2 regions of the Clostridium sp. Marseille-P299 genome follow, and region 2 is predicted to be linked to the other one. Evidence: riboswitches for the same ligand, from Rfam matches in the RefSeq annotation. Region 2 holds a riboswitch; the other holds the start of a gene.

Region 1 (9,967 bases), on a different contig from region 2:
ACAAAGACGTGTAGATATTATCTACGCGTCTATTTTGTTATTAGGGCAAGGGAGGATCATTTATGGATTTTAAAGTAACAGTGGACACCTTATGGGTAATTTTAGCGGCAATGCTTGTGTTTTTTATGAATTTAGGGTTTGCCGCAGTGGAAAGTGGCTTTGCAAGAGCAAAAAACACAGTAAATATCTTATCGAAAAACTTTATTGTATTTGCTGTATCATCCTTAGGCTACCTTCTCTTAGGTTGGGGACTCATGTACGGCGATGGAAATGGTTTTGTAGGATTAAAAGGATTATTTATGTTATCTGGCGCTGATAATTCACCAGCTGTTGGTGAAGCATACGAGGGTGTTTATTCTGCAATCTCATGGACTGGAATTCCATTCTATGCAAAATTTTTCTTTCAATTAGTATTCTGTGGAACAGCAGCCACAATTGTATCGGGGGCCGTTGCAGAGCGTATTAAGTATATTTCCTTTATTGTGTTCTCATTTTTCCTCACCTTAATCATTTACCCAATCGTGGGTCACTGGATCTGGGGTGGTGGATTCTTATCAAAACTTGGTATGTTTGATTTTGCAGGATGTAGCGTTGTGCACTCCGTAGGTGGATGGGCAGCCCTTGCTGGAGTATTAGTTCTTGGTCCTAGAGTTGGCAAATATACTAAAGACGGAAAGATAAATCCAATCCCTGGTCATAATTTAAGCCTTGCAACTATAGGATTATTTATACTTTGGTTAGGCTGGTTTGGATTTAATCCTGGTTCTACAATGGAAGCAAATCCTGCCTCAATCTCACATATCTTAATGACAACGAACACCTCTGCTATCGTTGCTGTTCTTACCTCAACTGCAACTGCTTGGATTGTTATTGGCAAACCAGATTTAGGTATGACGATTAATGGATGTCTTGCTGGTTTAGTAGGTATTACTGCTTCCTGTGCTTATGTTAGCGTTACAAGTTCCATTATTATTGGAGCAATCTGTGGAATCTTAGTTGTATTTGCAGTTATTTTAATTGATCGTGCTAAGATTGACGATCCAGTTGGTGCGATAGCTGTCCACTTAGTAAATGGTATCCTTGGAACTATTTTTGTTGGTCTCTTTGCAGAGGATGGTATTACAGGCGTAGCTACAGGCAATGGTTTATTTTACGGCGGAGGATTCGAACTTTTAGGAAAACAGCTACTCGGGATTATTTGTGTTGGTGCTTTTGTATTTACAGCATCATTAATTACATGGATTATTATTAAAAAAACTATTGGTCTTAGAGTTCCATTACATGAGGAGATAGAAGGTCTTGATATGAATGAACATGGTAATCAAGCTTACCCTGAATTTTTGACTAGAAAACCATCATACACACTTATTATGCAAGACTATCAATATGATAATAAAAAGCAAAATAACGAGGAGGGTAAAAAGCAATGAAACATATCAAAGCAATCATCCAACCAGACAGATTAAATGCAGTACGACAAGCATTAGAGCAAACAGAAAGTTATCGTGGAATTATCGTTACAGATGTTATGGGGCAGGGGAATCAAAAAGGTATTATTCAAGCTTGGCGTGGTGAAAAATTTCAAATGGATTTAATTCCAAAAGTTATGATTGATTTGGTTATAAAAGATACAGAGCTTGAGAAGGTTAAAAATATAATATTGAATGCAGCCAGATCAGGAGAAATTGGTGACGGTAAAATATTTGTTTATCAAGTTGAAGAAGTTATAAGGATACGCACCGGTGAAAAAGGAGAAGATGCCTTATAGTAATTCATAAAAAGGCTGTTGTCATATAGTTATTTAAAGTATTTAATAACTATATGGCAACAGCTTTTTTTTACTTTAATTATTATTAAGGCCTTAGGGCTTCAAAAGCACCATACACATCAATTTTACCATACCCCCAAACATTATTAATTGAATTATCCGGATTTTTTTGTGCCCCACGAATAAGCATTGTTCGAATTTCTATCCCATCAATTCCCGTATTATTACCTTTTAGTATTCCCCATTCAAGTAACATTGCATTAATTCCTGCTGCTTGAGCAGCGGCTGCCCCTGTTCCAGTAATCAATCCATACGAGTCCTTACTATTAAATGTAGGACATACAATATCAACACCCGGTGCAGCCAACTCTGGTTTTATTTGTCCCAATCTAGTTAATCCCCTACTGGCATTGTTATAGATACTATTTGTCTCTACATTATAAGCTGTTATGGTTGTAGCAAATCTAGAATTGCCTGGAGAAGTAATCGTAGTATCAGGATTCGGATTTATAAAGTAGGTTTCATCCGAAATCATACCATTTGCTGGAAGCCATACGTGATAATCAGATGTTTCTTTATCAAGATTATAAATACGAAATCTCCATAATCCTTCTGTTGGTAAATTAAATCGTACTAAAATCAATTGATCTCCAGTTGTCCCTTCAGAAATAATATTATTTAGCCAAATTGTTGTAGGCTCAAAAATAAATCGAAACACCCGGCAATCTCGTAATGTGGGATATACCTGCGCTATATATTCCCCCGTTGGAGAAGTAATATCAATAGATACCCTAAACGGCGTACTTTTCCATAATTCCATTGCAAATCCTGGTTCATTACTCCCTACTCTAACTTGAAATTCACTAAACTCATTACTCGCATCAAGCATTCCATAGTAGTGTCTTCGTGCAAGTCCCTCATTACCAGCAGAGACTGCTACTGCCAAACCTGCCTGATTCGATATCTCTGATATATAACTACTTAGTACTCCTCTGCCATCATGGCTTCCTTGACTTGATCCAACTGCAAGACATATAGAGAGAGGTTTTCTTAAAATATTTGCTTGTTGCATTACATAATTTAAAGCAAATAATATATCTGTTTCTTGATAACATACTGACTCTAGAGGAATACAAAACATTTCCTTAGTAATATTCTTTGCCTGCTTTAATTTTACAACTATAAACTCGGCATCTGTGACCACTCCACTAAAATCAGCATTTATTTTCTCATTTCCTCCAATAATTCCAGCAATTGCTGTACCATGTCCGGTATCATCTGTGCTAGGTACAATATCAAGGGGATTTTCAGAATTTAATGCAGAATCTATCATATCTCTAGTATAAACCGTACCATATAGAACATCATTCGATATAGCATTCGAGTCATTTATCGTTTGATCCCATATAGAAGTAATTCTAGTAGTATTATCTCGGTTAATAAAAGCCTCATGAAGATAATTGACTCCGGTATCGATAACTGCAACTAAAATTCCCTGCCCCCTCATTCCAAGGTTAGGATTTCTTTGTACCTCAGTTACTCCTGAAGCATTCAGACTTAAACTAGCTTCAGTAGTATAACAAAATGGAAATCCATGATAACCAAATTGCTCTATACTACATCTATTAATTAAATTGACTGGTATATTAATCATGGAATAACTGCTGTTAATGGGAATTACCTCATACGTCGATAGATATGGTTGCAAAAGACGATTTTCAACAATTATGTCTGCATAATCCTCACTCACTATTTTATTATCCATACTTAAGCCTCTGCATTCTTTTTCTTCTTATATAAATATGATATATCTTAGTGGTCAGTGACAATTTTTAATTATTTCTAAAAATCTAAAAAACACCATCAACCGATGGTGTTTCTTATTAAATCACATATAACTCCGTTGCAATTTTATAACTTAATTGAACATTCCTTTCATCATTGACTAAAGTAAACATTCCTTCAAATGGTCCAATCTCCTTAATAACATATTCATCACCAATGGATATGCCAACCTGATAAAGATAATCTAGTATCTCCTTATCCTCAGGGACGCCCATGATTTTACAAGTCTGACCAACCATACACGTACTTAGTGGAAATAACTTAGTCGTATACTCCTCATCGTTATCTCTAGGTATTTTACCGCCATGTGGACATACCTCGGGATAATTTAAAAATTGATCCAATCGTTCTATCATTTTGTCTGAAGTTACATGCTCTAATTGTTCCGCTTCTTCATGTACTTCTGACCAAGTATATCCTAAATGTTGCATTAAAAAGACTTCCCACAGTTTATGCTTTCTCACTAATGAAGCAGCCTCTTTTATGCCTTTCTTAGTTATTACAATATTGTGATATGGAATGTATTCCACATAACCTTCTTTTTCTAATTTCTTTAACATCTCACTTACAGAAGCCGCGCTGACACCTAATTCTTTCATTATATATTTGTTATTCACTTCTTCATTCCTTAGATCAGCTTCATATATAATTTTTAAATAATCTTCTTTGCTCTGTGTCATTGTTTGTTACTCCTTTTGGTATAGCTCTTCGTAAGTTTAATTTTATCTGATTGTTTTAATCTAAACAACTAAAGTTGCGATCATCAAAACACTTAATACTTCTAGTAAAACAATTAATTTTCTTTTTAATAAATTCATAATTACATCCTCCATCCGTTTTAATATTAATATCTATATCCACGTTTCATTTAAATTTATATTAGTTTGTTCTAAATACATCTTTTTTAATTATCAGATGCTTAGTTTTCTTTTAGTAATTTTAGTAATTTTAGTAATTTTAGTAATTTTATTAATTTTATTAATTTTATTAATTTTATTAATTTTTATGGATTAATGTATGTCTAATTTAATTTTTAGGCATGCCTTAATCTTATTTATAATATACCTTAAAATTTACATTTCGTCAATAGATAGAACACAAAAACATTTTATTTTTAATGAGCAAGAATAAATTCTGAGCACGATGATAGCAAACCTTACAATTCTCTAATTCTTTTGTTAAAAACCATACAATTATAACTTTATAATTATATAATTTGTTTGACACATATACTTTATTTTGATATAGTACCCATTAGGGAATGAAGTTCTCCCATGGCTTAGACCTAAACCGCACATATGCTGATGACTTCTGTGATACATATCGCAGGACTCATCAGCTTTTTTTGTGTCTTTGATTATGAGAATTTTATTCATCATCTAATTGGAGGTTTTTATGTTAACTAGTTTAGCTCTTATTTTTTTACTAGGATTATTTCTAAGCTCGATTTTTAAGAAATTAAAATTACCTGGTTTACTTGGCATGATAATTACAGGAATGCTTTTAAGTCCTTATGCTTTTAACTTACTGGATGATTCGATTCTAGGAATTTCACCTGATTTACGCCAGTTTGCATTAGTTATTATCTTGACTCGTGCCGGTTTATCCCTAGACATTAGCGATTTAAAAAAAGTCGGACGTCCCGCAATATTAATGTGCTTTGTGCCAGCATGCTTTGAAATGTTCGGAGTTATTGTCCTTGCACCGAAACTTCTAAATGTAACTATACTAGAAGCAGCAATTATTGGTGCTACCATTGCGGCTGTCTCTCCTGCGGTTATTGTACCAAGAATGCTAAAGTTACTTGATGAAGGATATGGTAAGGAACATAGTATTCCTCAGCTAATTTTAGCAGGGGCTTCTGTTGATGATGTATTTGTAATTGTTATGTTTACCGCTTTTACATCACTAGCAAATGGACAACAGCTTAATGTAACTAGCTTTGTACAAATACCTATTTCAATTATTATGGGAATCATCGTTGGTATAATATGTGGTCTTATCCTTACACGTTTTTTTAAAGCCTACCATATGAGGGATACCATAAAGGTATTAGTTCTCCTTGGTATATCCTTTTTATTAATTGAATGTGAGAGCCGTCTTTCTGGAATTTTACCGATGTCTGGCTTATTGGCTATTATGAGTACAGGAATCGTTATTTACCAACAAAATCATAATGTAGCCAAACGCTTATCCACAAAGTATAACAAGCTATGGGTTGCTGCCGAAGTATTACTTTTTGTACTAGTAGGTGCAACTGTGGATTTAAATTATGCAATTAAGTCTGGCGCCTCCGCAATTCTTATCGTTCTTGGTGCGATGCTATTTCGAATGTTTGGTGTGGCTATTTGCTTATTTAAAACAAAACTAACAAAAAATGAACGTATTTTTTGTATGATTGCTTATACGCCAAAAGCAACCGTTCAAGCTGCTATAGGCGCAATTCCGTTGGCAATGGGACTTCCTTGTGGCCAGACTGTTTTAACAGTTGCGGTATTATCCATTCTTATAACAGCACCTTTTGGCGCAATCTGTGTGGATCGTTTTTATAAAAAGCTTTTAATCAAGACAGAATAAGCCTTAATTAAAACCTGCTGTTTCTACATTTAAAATAAAATGACAGACTAAAAATAGTTAGATTTTATATAAATCTCTATTCTTAGTCTGCCTCTTAGACAATATCATTCATTAAATTTGATTCTTACATTCAGATAATATAGATGTTAAAACACATGGGATGTCTCTAAACGCTAATTGTTTTTATAATAGAAAATAGCCAATTGAGTTCTATCTCTTAACACCAATTTTTCAAGTATGATACTTAGATAATTACGAACGGTTCCTTCACTTAAGAATAATTTTTCTGCTATTTCTTTATTACTTAATCCTTCAGCCACCCATTCAATCAGTTCATATTCCTTCTCTGAAATACCATATTTTTTATAATTAAAGTTTTTTGTATTTTGCATTAAAAGTGGTAATTTATCTACTACATCTCCATCAAAAACACTCTGATTTATGTTTACTGCTTTCAGTGCTGGTATTATGCTTTCATAATCTTGTTTTAAAATAAAACCTTTTGCACCTATTTTTAACGCTTTTACAATGTATTCATCGTCTGAGAATGTTGTCAAAAATAATATTTTTGCGAATTTATGTTTCTTTAAGATCTTCTCTGCTGCCTCTAATCCAGAAATAAGTCCCATACGGATATCCATTAACAATACATCTGGATGATGTACCTCATAAAGCTTAATTGCATCACTACCATCATGGCCAACTGCAATTACCTCAATTTCTGCATCTGTCTCTAAGATTATTTTAAGTGAACTACAAACTAATTTATCATCATCAACAATAACTACTCTCATACAACCCCCTGTTTTGGAACAGATATAAAGATACGGAACCCTTTTTCATCTGAAATAAAGATCGTTCCTTTTAAACTTGATATTCGCTCTTTCATATTAACAATACCAATGCCTTCTTCTTTAGTTTTTATTTTTTTAGTTCCATTATCATGAATTAAAAGCTGATAAATTCCCGGATGTTCCCTTACAATAATGTGAACCTTTGTTGCATTGCTATGTTTCATAACATTTGATAAGGCTTCTTTTATAATAGCAATAAAACAGTATTTTAATATTCGATTTCCTACAAGCTCCATGTCGTATTCGTAAGTAACCTCACAAAAACTAAAATCGTTTACCAAACGCTTTATCTCAGTTTCCAAATCAATTGATTCATCATGTAAATCATGCACACTTTGCCTTATATTGTCCATTGCATTTGATAAAGTTGTTTTAATTACTTCTAAGGAATCATCCAAAGATTTATCCCTATTCATAGCGGTAATTGCACCCATCATTAAAATAGTTCGTGATAGTAAATGTCCTACATTGTCATGAATTTCTCTTGCAATTCGATTTCTCTCTTTTAAAGTAGCTACATGTATTTCATAGTCCTGTTTTTCAATTAAATCCCGATTCTTACTTTCTAGCAATAAACTAAGTTCTTTGCTGGTATCTCTAAGTTTCTTGTATTCCGTAAGTAATTTTACATTACGTTTCGTTTTAGTCATAAGTATGTAAGATATGACCGTAAAAAATAACAAGAGGAAAACATCTATTGATTCTTTATTTATGAAATACCTTAATAACAATACCACTAGTAAACCACTTATAAAGTATTCTTTAAACATAAGCGTATCGTAAAAAATAAGTGGTAGAAATACGCTAAACAATGGTTCAATTACACATAACGCTACATAAATAATGCATAGTATTTTTACGAAATGTGATTCTTCATAAACTAGATTCAATGCACTAACAGACATTGCAATAAGCAATACAATAACGCTTGTAATTGTAATTGGTTCTAATATTAAAATTAAAACGCAACCTAAAAAAAGTATGAAACGATCAGATAACGTCTCCATAGTTATTTCCGCTTAACCTTCCTTACTATATTTTTCTTGATACAAATTCTAAAAGGTCATTATTATGTAAAAACACTGGTTTACATTACTGCTTCCCTTCTTCTGCCTTTCATTATATATGATGATACTTTCTTTCGTCTATAAAATATAGAAAATAATGTTAAATTTATCCATATTAATTTAAGAAATACTGTTACTCCCACTCCTAAGAATACTTAAAATTCTAATTACACGGATAGCGCTTTGTTTTATGATTTACCCATTAATGAATGAATTAAACTCACCAATATGAATTTTTACTACTAGGATGTGACATTTGTCATTTAAAATATTGACTCCCCTCACTAACAAGTGATATTTAAACCGTTTATACTATGCTTACAAACTTAACATATGACTTGAAGATCTAAAGTAAGTACAATAATCGGTAAAGACAATAGATCGTTTAATCATTATTTTAACGTTAAATCAATTTTTATTGAAATCTTTATATAATAAACTTTTACGCGAAATCTTTTAAGTGAAACCTTTTAAGTAAAATCTTTTATGAAAAATCTTTTATGAGAATTTTTTAATGCGAAATCTTTATACGAATTTTTTATGTTAAATCAATTAAATAAAAAAGAAAGGGAACGTATATGATTGTACAAGTAAATAACTTAGTAAAACGTTATAAAGAGCTAGTTGCCCTAGATCATCTAACCTTAGAGATTAAAGAAGGGGAAATATTTGGTCTACTAGGTCCAAACGGTTCCGGCAAATCCACAGCAATTAGCTGTATCTTATCTTTACTTACCTATGACAAGGGAACTATTGAAGTATTTGGCAAGCCTATGAGACCAGATAGCTATGATAGTAAACGAAGAATTGGAGTAGTACTTCAAAATGTCGCAGTTTTTGATGAACTTACGGTCTACGAAAACATTGATTATTTCTGTGGTTTATATATAAAAGATAAAAAGGTTCGAAAACAATATGTAGCAGAAGCAATTGCTTTTGTAGGGCTAGAAGATTTCACGAAATTTTATCCAAAAAAATTATCTGGTGGACTTTTACGTAGATTAAACATAGCATGTGGAATTGCACATAAGCCTGATTTAATCATTCTTGATGAACCAACCGTTGCAGTCGACCCACAAAGCCGCAATAAAATCTTAGAGGGCATTATGGAATTAAATCGTCGTGGTGCTACCATCATTTATACCACTCATTATATGGAGGAAGTAGAACAAATCTGCTCCCGTATCGCCATTATTGATAAAGGTAAGAACATTGCAGTGGGTACAAAAGAAGAGCTAAAAGCACTGATAAAAACAGGTGAAACAATCACTATGGAAGTCTTGCAAATCGATGATGAACACATTCATAACTTAAAGGAACTTCCCCACGTTTATAAGGTTTCCTATGAAAATAATGTATTAAAACTTGAATTTAGCGGTGGAAAACATAATTTAATTCGAGTTCTTGATTACCTTAAAGAACACTCAATATCTTTTGGTAGAGTCTACTCTGAATTACCAACTTTAAATGACGTTTTCCTTGAGATCACAGGAAAAGAATTAAGAGATTAGGAGGCTATTATGTTCTTTCATTTATATATAACTAGAATCAAATGTCTAGCCAAAAATAAATCGTTGTTCTTTTGGTCTTTGTGCTATCCAATCATACTTGGTACACTATTCTTCGCTGGGTTTGGAAATACAATGGACTTAGACGAAAGCTTTCAAACGATTCCTGTTGCTTTAGTAACTGAAACAGACACACCAAGTGACTTTTTAGAAATTCTAAATGCTGTATCTGATGAAAATAATCAGAAATTATTTCATGTAACTGAAACCGATAAAGAAGCAGCAATGGCTATGCTTAATGAAAAAGAAGTGGATGGAATCATCCTATTATCAGAAAATCCCACCCTA
Region 2 (9,967 bases):
TTTTAAGGAAAGTGTTGCATGAATTTTAGGTGGAATATTTACGCTTACGGATAATAAAAAATTTAGAAATAAAAAGTATAGAACATAATCAGTATGAAAAAGGAGGCTATTGCTAAATTTCTTTGCAATAGCCTCCTTTATAGTGTGCCCAGCATGGGCGCAATCTAATGGGTTAAAGTCCCTAACACAGCCTAGTAGTGGCAAGTGTATAGCCTAAGACAAGGGTGTCGTTCGCGAGGGCGAATCTGAAGGAAGTCCGTGGGCAAATCTCTGGTCTGACGAACAGAAATCACATACAAGGCATTAATTAAGGATAAGATTGCTATACAAATCGAAGTCCAATAACTACTCGAAATTAATTAATGTAAATGTGGCAGATAGATGGAGAGGAAGATTGCGTTCTTACCTGGGGAGGTCTTAGTGATACGTCATGGAAGTGAACTCTGAAATGACAACCCATGCAGTGATGTATGGCTGAACACTAAGAAGTCAGCAGAGGTCATAGTACCGGAGGTAGTCGACGACCTATGGGAAGGACTGAACAATAGGAGGTTTTGAAAGTTTGAAAGAAACAAAGAAATGTGATGACAGCAGACAACTGAATACAGAATCAGGTCATTTGCAAAAGGATAGAGTGGAACTCGAAAGCTATGCAAAGGCGCCGAGCATTTCTATGACGTCGGATAACAGACAGAACGCCCGAAGAGAATATCACTATGGATTGCTAGAGAAAATCATTAGTAATGAAAATCTAAATGAAGCCTTTAAACGTGTAAAGAAGAATAAAGGAAGTCATGGAATCGACAAGATGGGAGTAGATGAACTTCTACCATATCTAAGAAGTCATGGCGAAGAGCTTAAGCAATCCATAGCAGATGGAAGTTATAAACCGAATCCCGTAAGAAGGGTAGAGATACCAAAGGATAACGGGAAAACAAGACCATTAGGGATACCAACTGTAGTAGACCGAGTGATACAACAGGCAGTATCACAAGTACTAACGCCAATCTTTGAGAAGAAATTTTCAGAGAATAGTTATGGATTTAGACCAAATCGAAACGCGCATCAAGCAATTCTAAAATGTAAAGAATACATGGATGAAGGCTATAAATGGGCGGTAGATATAGATTTAGAAAAGTACTTTGATACTGTCAACCACGATAGGTTAATTGGGCTGATTTATAAAGAAGTCAAGGATATACGAGTAATCGGACTGATAAGGAAGTATCTAAATGCAGGAGTGATGGAAAAGGGATTAGTAAGTGCTACTGTAGAAGGAGTGCCTCAAGGTGGGAACTTATCTCCACTATTAAGTAATATCATGTTGCATGAACTGGATATGGAATTAGAACGAAGAGGACTTAAGTTCTGCCGTTATGCAGATGATTGCAATGTATACGTGAAATCAAAGAAATCAGCAGAGCGAGTTATGAAAAGTATCACGGAGTTTATAGAAAAGGACTTGAAGCTTAAAGTTAACAAAGAGAAAAGTAAGGTAGACCGACCATGGAAACTAAAATATTTAGGATATACCTTTTACAATAAGAAAGGTGAAATGGGAATAAGAGTACATCAAGTTTCTGTTAAGAAGTTAAAAGGAAAACTTAAGAGTATCACTGGAAGAAGTAATGCAATGAGTATGGAACTCAGAGCTATTAAACTAAAACAATTAATTGTTGGCTGGATAAGTTACTTCAAACTAGCAGATATGAAAGGTACTTTACGAGAACTTGATGAGTGGCTAAGAAGACGTTTACGTCTTTGTTACTGGAAACAGTGGAAAAAGATTAAAACGAAACATGATAACTTAGTTAAACTAGGGGTAGAGAATTGGAAAGCATGGGAACATGCGAATACAAGGAAAGGCTACTGGAGAATCTCCAATAGCCCAATCTTAAATTCAACTCTTACCAATAAATATCTTAGAGAACAAGGTTTTATAACACTTAGTGAAAGATATTCGCAAATAAGGTAATCTTATTGAACCGCCGTATACCGAACGGTACGTACGGTGGTGTGAGAGGACGGAAATTCAATTAATGAATTTCCTCCTACTCGATTAAATAACTAAAACTCCATACATACATATTTATACAAGTGTGAAGTTTGAGTCATTATTAATTACCTTTTATATTCACTTCTGAACTTAATGTCTTATAAGACTTTAAAAGTATTGGAACTTCATAAGTAAGCATTGCAATCCATCCAAAAAGACAAGCAAAAGCGATTCCAGAAAAACCTAATCTTGGGGCAAAGATATATGCAAAAATTACTCGAAAGAGCATTTGAACAAAGGTTGAATTCAAAGTAACTTTCATTCTTCCCATTCCTCTAAAATAGCCTTGAATACCATTTGTACTTGCAGGTAGCAAATAAAAGAATGCCATATACGTTAAATATACTACGCCTAATGGTAGAGCGGAACTATTTGCATCTGGTAAGAATAATCGTAAAACAGGTCGAGCAATAATCAAAACAATGATACCTAGGCATACGCTATAAGCATATTCCATAATCATACCCATTCGAAATCCTTTTTTGATACGTTCCTTATTACCAGCACCACGGTTTTGCGCAATAAAAGTAGTCATACTTGCAGCAATACTTTGTTGAGGCGTAAATGCAAAATCATCCACTCGATTTACAGCATTAAAAGCTGCGATACTTTGGACTCCTAGTGGATTAACCGCACCTTGAACTAAAACCTTACCGATGTGAAGACATGTTTGTTGCATGGCGGAAGCCCAACTATATTCAACAGTGATTTTTAATAAATGTTTTTTTACAATAATATCTTTTGGTTTTAATTTAAGGATTGGAATCTTTCGGTATACATATATAACACATAGTATAGCTGAAACAGCTTCAGCGATAACGGTGGAACATGCTGCCCAACGAATGCCGAAATCAAAGATTCCGATAAAAATCAAATCAAGACTTACATTTAAAATCGAAGAAAGAATCAAAAATATAATTGGTGTTTTTGAATCTCCGACACTTCGCAAACTTGCGGAATATATATTATAGAAAAAAGTAAAGATAAGTCCAGAAAATATTATTTGAAGATACGCAGTTGCATCACTTAATATTTCATCTGGAGTATTTAATAAATGTAGTAAAGGCCTAGCAAAAATGATACATAATAAACTACTTATTATGGTGAATGCGGCACCAATTACCATGGAAGTAGATACTTCATGTTTAAAGCTAACCATATCTTTTTTTCCATAAAACTCACTCATAAGTACAGAGGTACCAAGGCATATTCCTGCAATAAAAAATATCACAATGTTCATGATTGGATTTGCAGTACCTACAGCTGCAAGTGCATTTTCACTAATAAATCGCCCTACAATAATGGAATCTGCAGCGTTATACGTTAATTGGAACATATTACCTAGAATAGTTGGAACTGCAAAACTAATCAAATGTTTTGGGATATTACCCTGTGTTAAATCTCTCATTTTTGCGATACCTTTCTGTTTCTTCGCTAGTATTCTTTTTACAAATCTCAATAAATTATTAAGTTTTCTGCTTTACAACGCAATATATATATCATATCTGGTATTATTTTATTCGTCAAGAAAACTTATAGTTAGCAAAGAAACTTATCCATTGAAAGCCCATTAAGGTGCTATGTTATTTAAGCTTTAAATACACGATGAAAGATACTTTTATTGCCGATGGCTCCTAGCCTTTGACCGATATCAGTTTGTGTTTGATATTTGCTTATCATAATAATTTGAGAAGAATAAATTCCACTGTTTCCAGAAACATAGTAACTGATCAGTGCTGCAATGATATAATAAGGAATGGCATTTACACCAAACATTTCAATTCCTAACATTATTGTTGTAATTGGGGTATTTGTAGCACAACCAAACACTGAGATAAGGCCTAAAGCAGCAAGGAGTGATGGCTCTATGTGTGTTATTTGACCGATATAGCCGCCAACAGAAGCACCAATATCAAAAAGAGGAGTGACCTCACCACCTTGAAAACCGCATCCCAGTGTTAAAACTGTAAGTATTAACTTTTTGATTGGAGCCAATAGGGTGACCTTGCCATCAAATCCAGCCTGTATGATCCAAGTGCTTAAACCTGTGAACTTAAAAGCATTTAATAATACCATAACAAGGATGTACAAAAGACTTCCAGCAACTACTCGATATAAATAATTATGTATTATATTAGAATATAATTTTTTTAATGCTTGGACAGAAATTGCAAAAACTCTTCCCATGAATCCAAATGCACAGGAAGCAAGAATGAGAATTATGATGTTATATAAACTTAAGGATGGTATTGATTTTATCACATATGAGGTATGTGTAATACCAAATAGTCTTGTGATATAGTCAGCAATATAAGAGGAAAAAAAACATGGAAGCAAGGCTTCATAACTTATCTTACCGATATAGCACATTTCCATACCAAAAAAAGCACCTGCTAAAGGTGTGCCAAAAACAGAACCAAAAGCAGCACTTATACCTGCCATTACAAAGATGCGTTTATCTTTATGTTCCACTTTAAAATAATTTGCAAGATTATTTGATAATGCACCACCAATCTGAACAGCGGTTCCTTCTCGACCCGCAGAACCCCCAGTCAAATGTGTAAAGATAGTAAATATAAATGTGAGAATGGACATTCTAAGTGGTACGTTCCTCTCTTCCTGCACGCTTTCGATTATGAGGTTATTTCCAAGATTCGAATTCTTACCGTATTTGTTATAGATAAAAGCAGTTGCAACTCCTGTGAGTGGGAGAAATATTATGAGAAAATGGAATTGCTCTCTTAGCCCAGTTACCAATTGTAGTAGTGATAAAAAGGCTGCAGAAATAGTACCCATCAATATGCTGGTAATGGTCAAAATTGAAAGTGAAATAATAATTTTTTTAGGTTTCATTATAAATCTCCTTTAGAATAGAATAAAAAAAGCCGATGATATCTGCATAGTATGCAGAAGTCATCAGCTATTAAGCGGTTTTGGCAAATGCCAAGGGAGACGTTCATTCCCCAGCAGAATTTATTATAAGACGGAAATAGAGCAGTGTCAATGCAAAGAATTAATAAAAATCATTTTAGACGTATATTGTTAGGAATGATATTCAGTGGTATACTTTTAGCATAAGTATGAGTTTAATTAGTATAGACGTAAAAAAAATAGAGAGGAATTAATAAGATGAAAATAAAGTTCAACGAGGAGCAAATTAAATTATTAAAAACATTAGATATTCCGTATTCCGTAACTGGAGATTTGGATGATGGACAAATTTTAGATATGGATACCGTGGTAACGGACCATTTGATTGAATACGGTATTGACGAAGATGAAAGCGTAAATGAAGTGGGTAAAATTTGTGAGAGTATTTTAAAAATATTAGGTGAGATATAATTTAGTAAAGGAGTATAGATTATGTTATTTATTGAATATCCAAAATGCAGTACTTGCATAAAAGCAAAAAAATGGTTAAATGAGAATAATGTACAATATGAAGATCGTCATATTGTAACAGACAATCCTAAAAAAGAAGAACTTAAAGTATGGATTGAAAAAAGCGGAAATCCAATTAAAAAATTTTTTAATACTAGTGGCTTAAAATATAAGGAATTAAATCTAAAAGATAAGTTAAGTACAATGAGTGATGATGAACAAATTGAATTACTAGCGAGCGATGGAATGTTAGTAAAACGTCCATTAATCATAGACAATGACTCTATTTTAGTAGGTTTTAAAGTCGCTGAATGGGAGCAGCATTTTAGAAAGGAGAAATAATGGAGGATAAAAGATTTGCAGTACTTATTGATGCGGATAACATATCTGCAAAGTACATCAAATATATTTTAGATGAGATTTCAAAATACGGTAGTGCAACTTATAAAAGAATCTATGGAGATTGGACAAAAAGCGAAGCAAACAGTTGGAAAGAAGTTTTATTAGAAAACTCCATTGTGCCAATACAGCAATATAGTTATACAACGGGAAAGAATGCAACAGACTCAGCTATGATTATAGATGCAATGGATATTTTATATTCCAATAAAGTGGAGGGATTTTGCCTTGCATCTAGTGATAGTGATTTTACTAGATTAGCTATGAGATTAAGAGAATCCGGCATGATGGTAATTGGTATGGGTGAGAAAAAAACACCGGAACCTTTCCGTGCTGCGTGTGAAAGATTTACCTATTTGGATGTATTAGCACAAGTGGATCAGTCAGAAGGAGACTCAAGCCAAGGAATTGAAAATGAATCCACAGTTAGCATCCAAGCCATTGAAGCAACAATTATTAAGATTATTACTGAGAATGTTAACGATGGACGTGAAACTGGAATTGGTGAGGTTGGTAGTCGCTTGGTAAAACTTTATCCTGACTTTGACGTTCGTAACTATGGTTATACGAAGCTTTCTAAATTTTTAGATAGTATTGACTCACTAAAGACAAGAATTTCTGGTAGTACAATTACTGTTTATATTAGAGATAACACCAATACGATGGAACATATTGAAAGTGTGATACGTGCAATCATTAAAGAAACAGGTAAGAAACGCATTAATATGGGAGAATTAAATCAAAAACTTCGTGTAAGAATTCCTGAATTTAATGTTAATAATTATGGTTATACGAAGTTTTCTAAGTTTTTGCAAGAGTTTCCGGCAATTCGTGTGATAGACAATATCAAAGGAGGCACCGCTCAGACGGTGGTAATCGAAGATGAATAATTTATTATTGGTCATTGATATGCAAAATGATTTTATTGATGGTAGTCTAGGTACAAATGAAGCGAAGCTAATTGTTTCTAACGTGGTTGATAAAATAAAGAATTTTCAGGGCAATGTTGTTTTTACAAGAGATACGCATACCAATGAATATCTGAATACAATGGAAGGGAAGAATCTACCCGTTCTTCATTGCGTAAAAGATACCGCTGGATGGCAATTAAACAATAAGATAGAAGAGATAGCTAAGGAAAGAAAGAGCCTAATAATTGATAAGCCTTCTTTTGGTTCCTTGGAATTAGTGAATGAAATCAAAAAATTACAAAATGAAGCCTTTGATAAGATTGAATTGATTGGGCTTTGCACTGATATTTGTGTTATTTCAAATGCATTAATACTAAAGGCCGCATTTCCTGAATGTGATATCGTTGTTGATAGTAGCTGTTGTGCAGGGGTTACTAAGGAAAGTCACCAAAATGCATTAGAGGCAATGAAAATGTGTCAGGTAACGGTGATATAAAAATTTAGATATTAAAAAGTTAAAACACGCATAAGGGAAAAACACTTAAAAAGAAAAAACACTTAAAAAGAAAAAACAATTAAAAAGAAGAAACTCAATAAAATGCTTTTTAGAGAAAAATCAAAAGGAAAAAACGTTTAAAAGCATGTGCGGGAATGGAGAAATTATGGATTATATTTTAGATCAATTAAAACAATTAACAGCAATTGAAAGCCCAAGTGGATTTACAAGAAAAGTTGCTGAATATACAATGGAGCAGTTTAAAAGTTTGGGTTATAACCCAGAAATGACAAATAAGGGTTGCGTACTTGTTGATTTAGGTGGAGAAGGGGATCCTTTGATACTTGCAGCTCATATTGATACATTAGGTGCAATGGTTGCAGAAGTAAAAGGAAATGGAAGACTGCGACTTACGAACATAGGTGGTTTACAAGCAAATAACATAGAAGCAGAAAACTGTACAATTTTCACACGCTTTGGTAACAAGTACTCTGGAACAATGCAAATGAATGATCCTTCTGTTCATGTAAACCATGAGTATAGCGAGCAAAAACGTGATTATAAAAATATGGAAGTTGTCATTGATGAGAGAACCTTTAGTAAGGCGGACACAGAAAAGCTTGGAATTTCTGTTGGTGATTATGTATGTTTTGATCCACGTACTGTGATTACGGAAAGCGGTTTTATAAAAAGTCGTTTCTTAGATGATAAATTAAGTGTTGCTATATTACTTGGATACGCAAAGTATTTAAAAGAAAATAATGTTACTTTAAAACGTAAAGTATATGCTTATATTACTGTTTTTGAAGAAGTTGGTCATGGTTGTGCATCTGGAATTCCTGAGGATGCGAAGGAAATTATTTCTGTTGATATGGGATGTGTTGGTGAAGGTTTAACATGCAACGAATTTAAGGTATCTATTTGTGCAAAAGATTCCAGAGGCCCATCCAATTATGAAGTAACTACTGCTCTTATTTTATGTGCCAAAGAGAACAATATCGATTACGCAGTAGATATCTATCCATTTTATGGTTCCGATGCAGATGCAGCTTTGGCAGCAGGTCATGATTTAAAACATTCCCTTATTGGACCAGGTGTGTATGCGTCTCATGGATATGAACGTTCTCATAAAGATGGAGTGAAGAATACCCTTGATTTAATAAAGGCATATACGTTAGCAAAATAAGTTGATATTTTAAGTTTACTTAAACTTAGGGAACCTCTATTTTAGTAAAGCATATATTACTATATGGAGGGCAGCTTATGAACTATAGGAACTTGTTTGATGGTGTAAATAATCCGATTAAATTAGAAAATGGAAGATTTGTTGTTCCGATTAACTTTGATAATGGCGCAACTACTCCACCTTTAAAAAGTGCGGTAGCTACGATAAATAGTAATATTAAAAATTATGCTTCCATTGGAAGAGGCGCGGGACCAAAAGCAGATTTCTGTACGAAAAAATTTGAAGAAGCAAGGGAAGATATTCTAGAGTTTTTTCATGTAAAAGAAACAACGAAACATACCGTTGTATTTGTAAAATCCACAACAGAGGGCTTAAATCTACTTGCTAGCGTATTAATAAAGGATAAAAAAGAGCTAGTGTTAACTACTAGAATGGAGCATCATGCCAATGACCTCCCTTGGAGATATGCTTCAAGAGTGGATTATGTTGATGTTGATGATCTTGGACGAATTCGGATGGAAGATATTGAGCGTAAGCTTATGAGATATCGTGGACAGGTTAAATATGTGTCTATTACTGCTGCTTCCAATGTGACCGGTTATATTAATGATATTAATAAAATAGCGAAGATTTGCCATAAATATGGAGCAAAAATCGTAGTAGATGGAGCCCAGATCGTAGCACATCAGGAAGTTAATATGCAAGGTGAATGTGAAGAGGAACAAATCGATTTTCTCGTATTTTCAGCACATAAGGCATACGCACCTTTTGGTAGTGGGGCAGTCGTTGGTTTAAAGGAATACTTAGCTGATGTGGAACCATTTTTAAAAGGTGGGGGCATTGTGGAACATGTTTATGATGATTCCCTAGAGTGGAATCGAATACCGGAACGCTTAGAGGCGGGAACGCAGAACTTTTTAGGCGTTATCGCTATGGCAAGAGCCCTAAAGGATTTAAAATCCATTGGTTTTGATAACATTGCTTTGCATGAAAAACAAATCAAGGAGCATTTATTTTCTAAGATGAAGGAAATGGAACACGTTATTTTATATGGTGATACCAACAATATCGATGACCGCTTAGGTATTATTTGCTTCAACGTTAAAGATAATAATTTTGAAACCTTGGCAGAAGATTTTGCAAAGCAAAAAGGAATTAGTATGCGTTATGGTAAGTTTTGTGCTCATCCATACTGTGATCGATTATTAGGTGAACGTTATAAAACAACATATAAGAAAACAGAGGAAGAAACTGGTATGATAAGGATTAGTTTAGGACTTTATAATACTATGGAAGAAGCAAATGTTTTCTTAAAACATCTTTCAAACTGTCATAAAAATTAATGAAAATATAAAAAGACTGCTATCGAATAGGTATTCTAATCTATCCGATGGCAGTCTTTTTTATGTTTATTTTGATACTACGTTAATTTTTGTAAGGTGTATATTTCGGTAAGGTGTTAATTTTGATAAGGTGTTAATGTTAGTAAGTGTATATTTCGGTAAGGTATATATTTCGGCAAGGTATTTATCTTGATA

The links. Region 2 has a riboswitch for fluoride ahead of BN4220_RS10740 (chloride channel protein). Riboswitches for the same ligand answer to the same signal wherever they lie in the genome.
Region 1: linked by a shared signal. The riboswitch ahead of BN4220_RS02385 (cation:proton antiporter domain-containing protein) and the one ahead of BN4220_RS10740 (chloride channel protein) in region 2 are both predicted to bind fluoride.

The regions. Positions count from the first base shown of each region.
Region 1 covers NZ_FJVE01000005.1:124,143-134,109, forward strand. Annotated here, with positions in the region: gene amt (ammonium transporter) at 63-1,430, shown strand; gene BN4220_RS02370 (P-II family nitrogen regulator) at 1,427-1,768, shown strand; gene BN4220_RS02375 (S8 family peptidase) at 1,854-3,533, opposite strand; gene BN4220_RS02380 (metal-dependent transcriptional regulator) at 3,652-4,293, opposite strand; fluoride riboswitch at 4,862-4,934, shown strand; gene BN4220_RS02385 (cation:proton antiporter domain-containing protein) at 5,009-6,190, shown strand; gene BN4220_RS02390 (response regulator transcription factor) at 6,364-6,984, opposite strand; gene BN4220_RS02395 (sensor histidine kinase) at 6,981-8,051, opposite strand; gene BN4220_RS02400 (ABC transporter ATP-binding protein) at 8,690-9,622, shown strand; gene BN4220_RS02405 (ABC transporter permease) at 9,632-9,967, shown strand, end outside.
Region 2 covers NZ_FJVE01000007.1:569,488-579,454, forward strand. Annotated here, with positions in the region: gene BN4220_RS10725 (HEAT repeat domain-containing protein) at 1-29, shown strand, start outside; gene ltrA (group II intron reverse transcriptase/maturase) at 563-1,975, shown strand; gene BN4220_RS10735 (MATE family efflux transporter) at 2,118-3,464, opposite strand; gene BN4220_RS10740 (chloride channel protein) at 3,644-4,909, opposite strand; fluoride riboswitch at 4,957-5,029, opposite strand; gene BN4220_RS10745 (hypothetical protein) at 5,186-5,398, shown strand; gene BN4220_RS10750 (arsenate reductase family protein) at 5,420-5,779, shown strand; gene BN4220_RS10755 (NYN domain-containing protein) at 5,779-6,726, shown strand; gene BN4220_RS10760 (cysteine hydrolase family protein) at 6,719-7,243, shown strand; gene BN4220_RS10765 (M42 family metallopeptidase) at 7,410-8,429, shown strand; gene BN4220_RS10770 (aminotransferase class V-fold PLP-dependent enzyme) at 8,507-9,772, shown strand.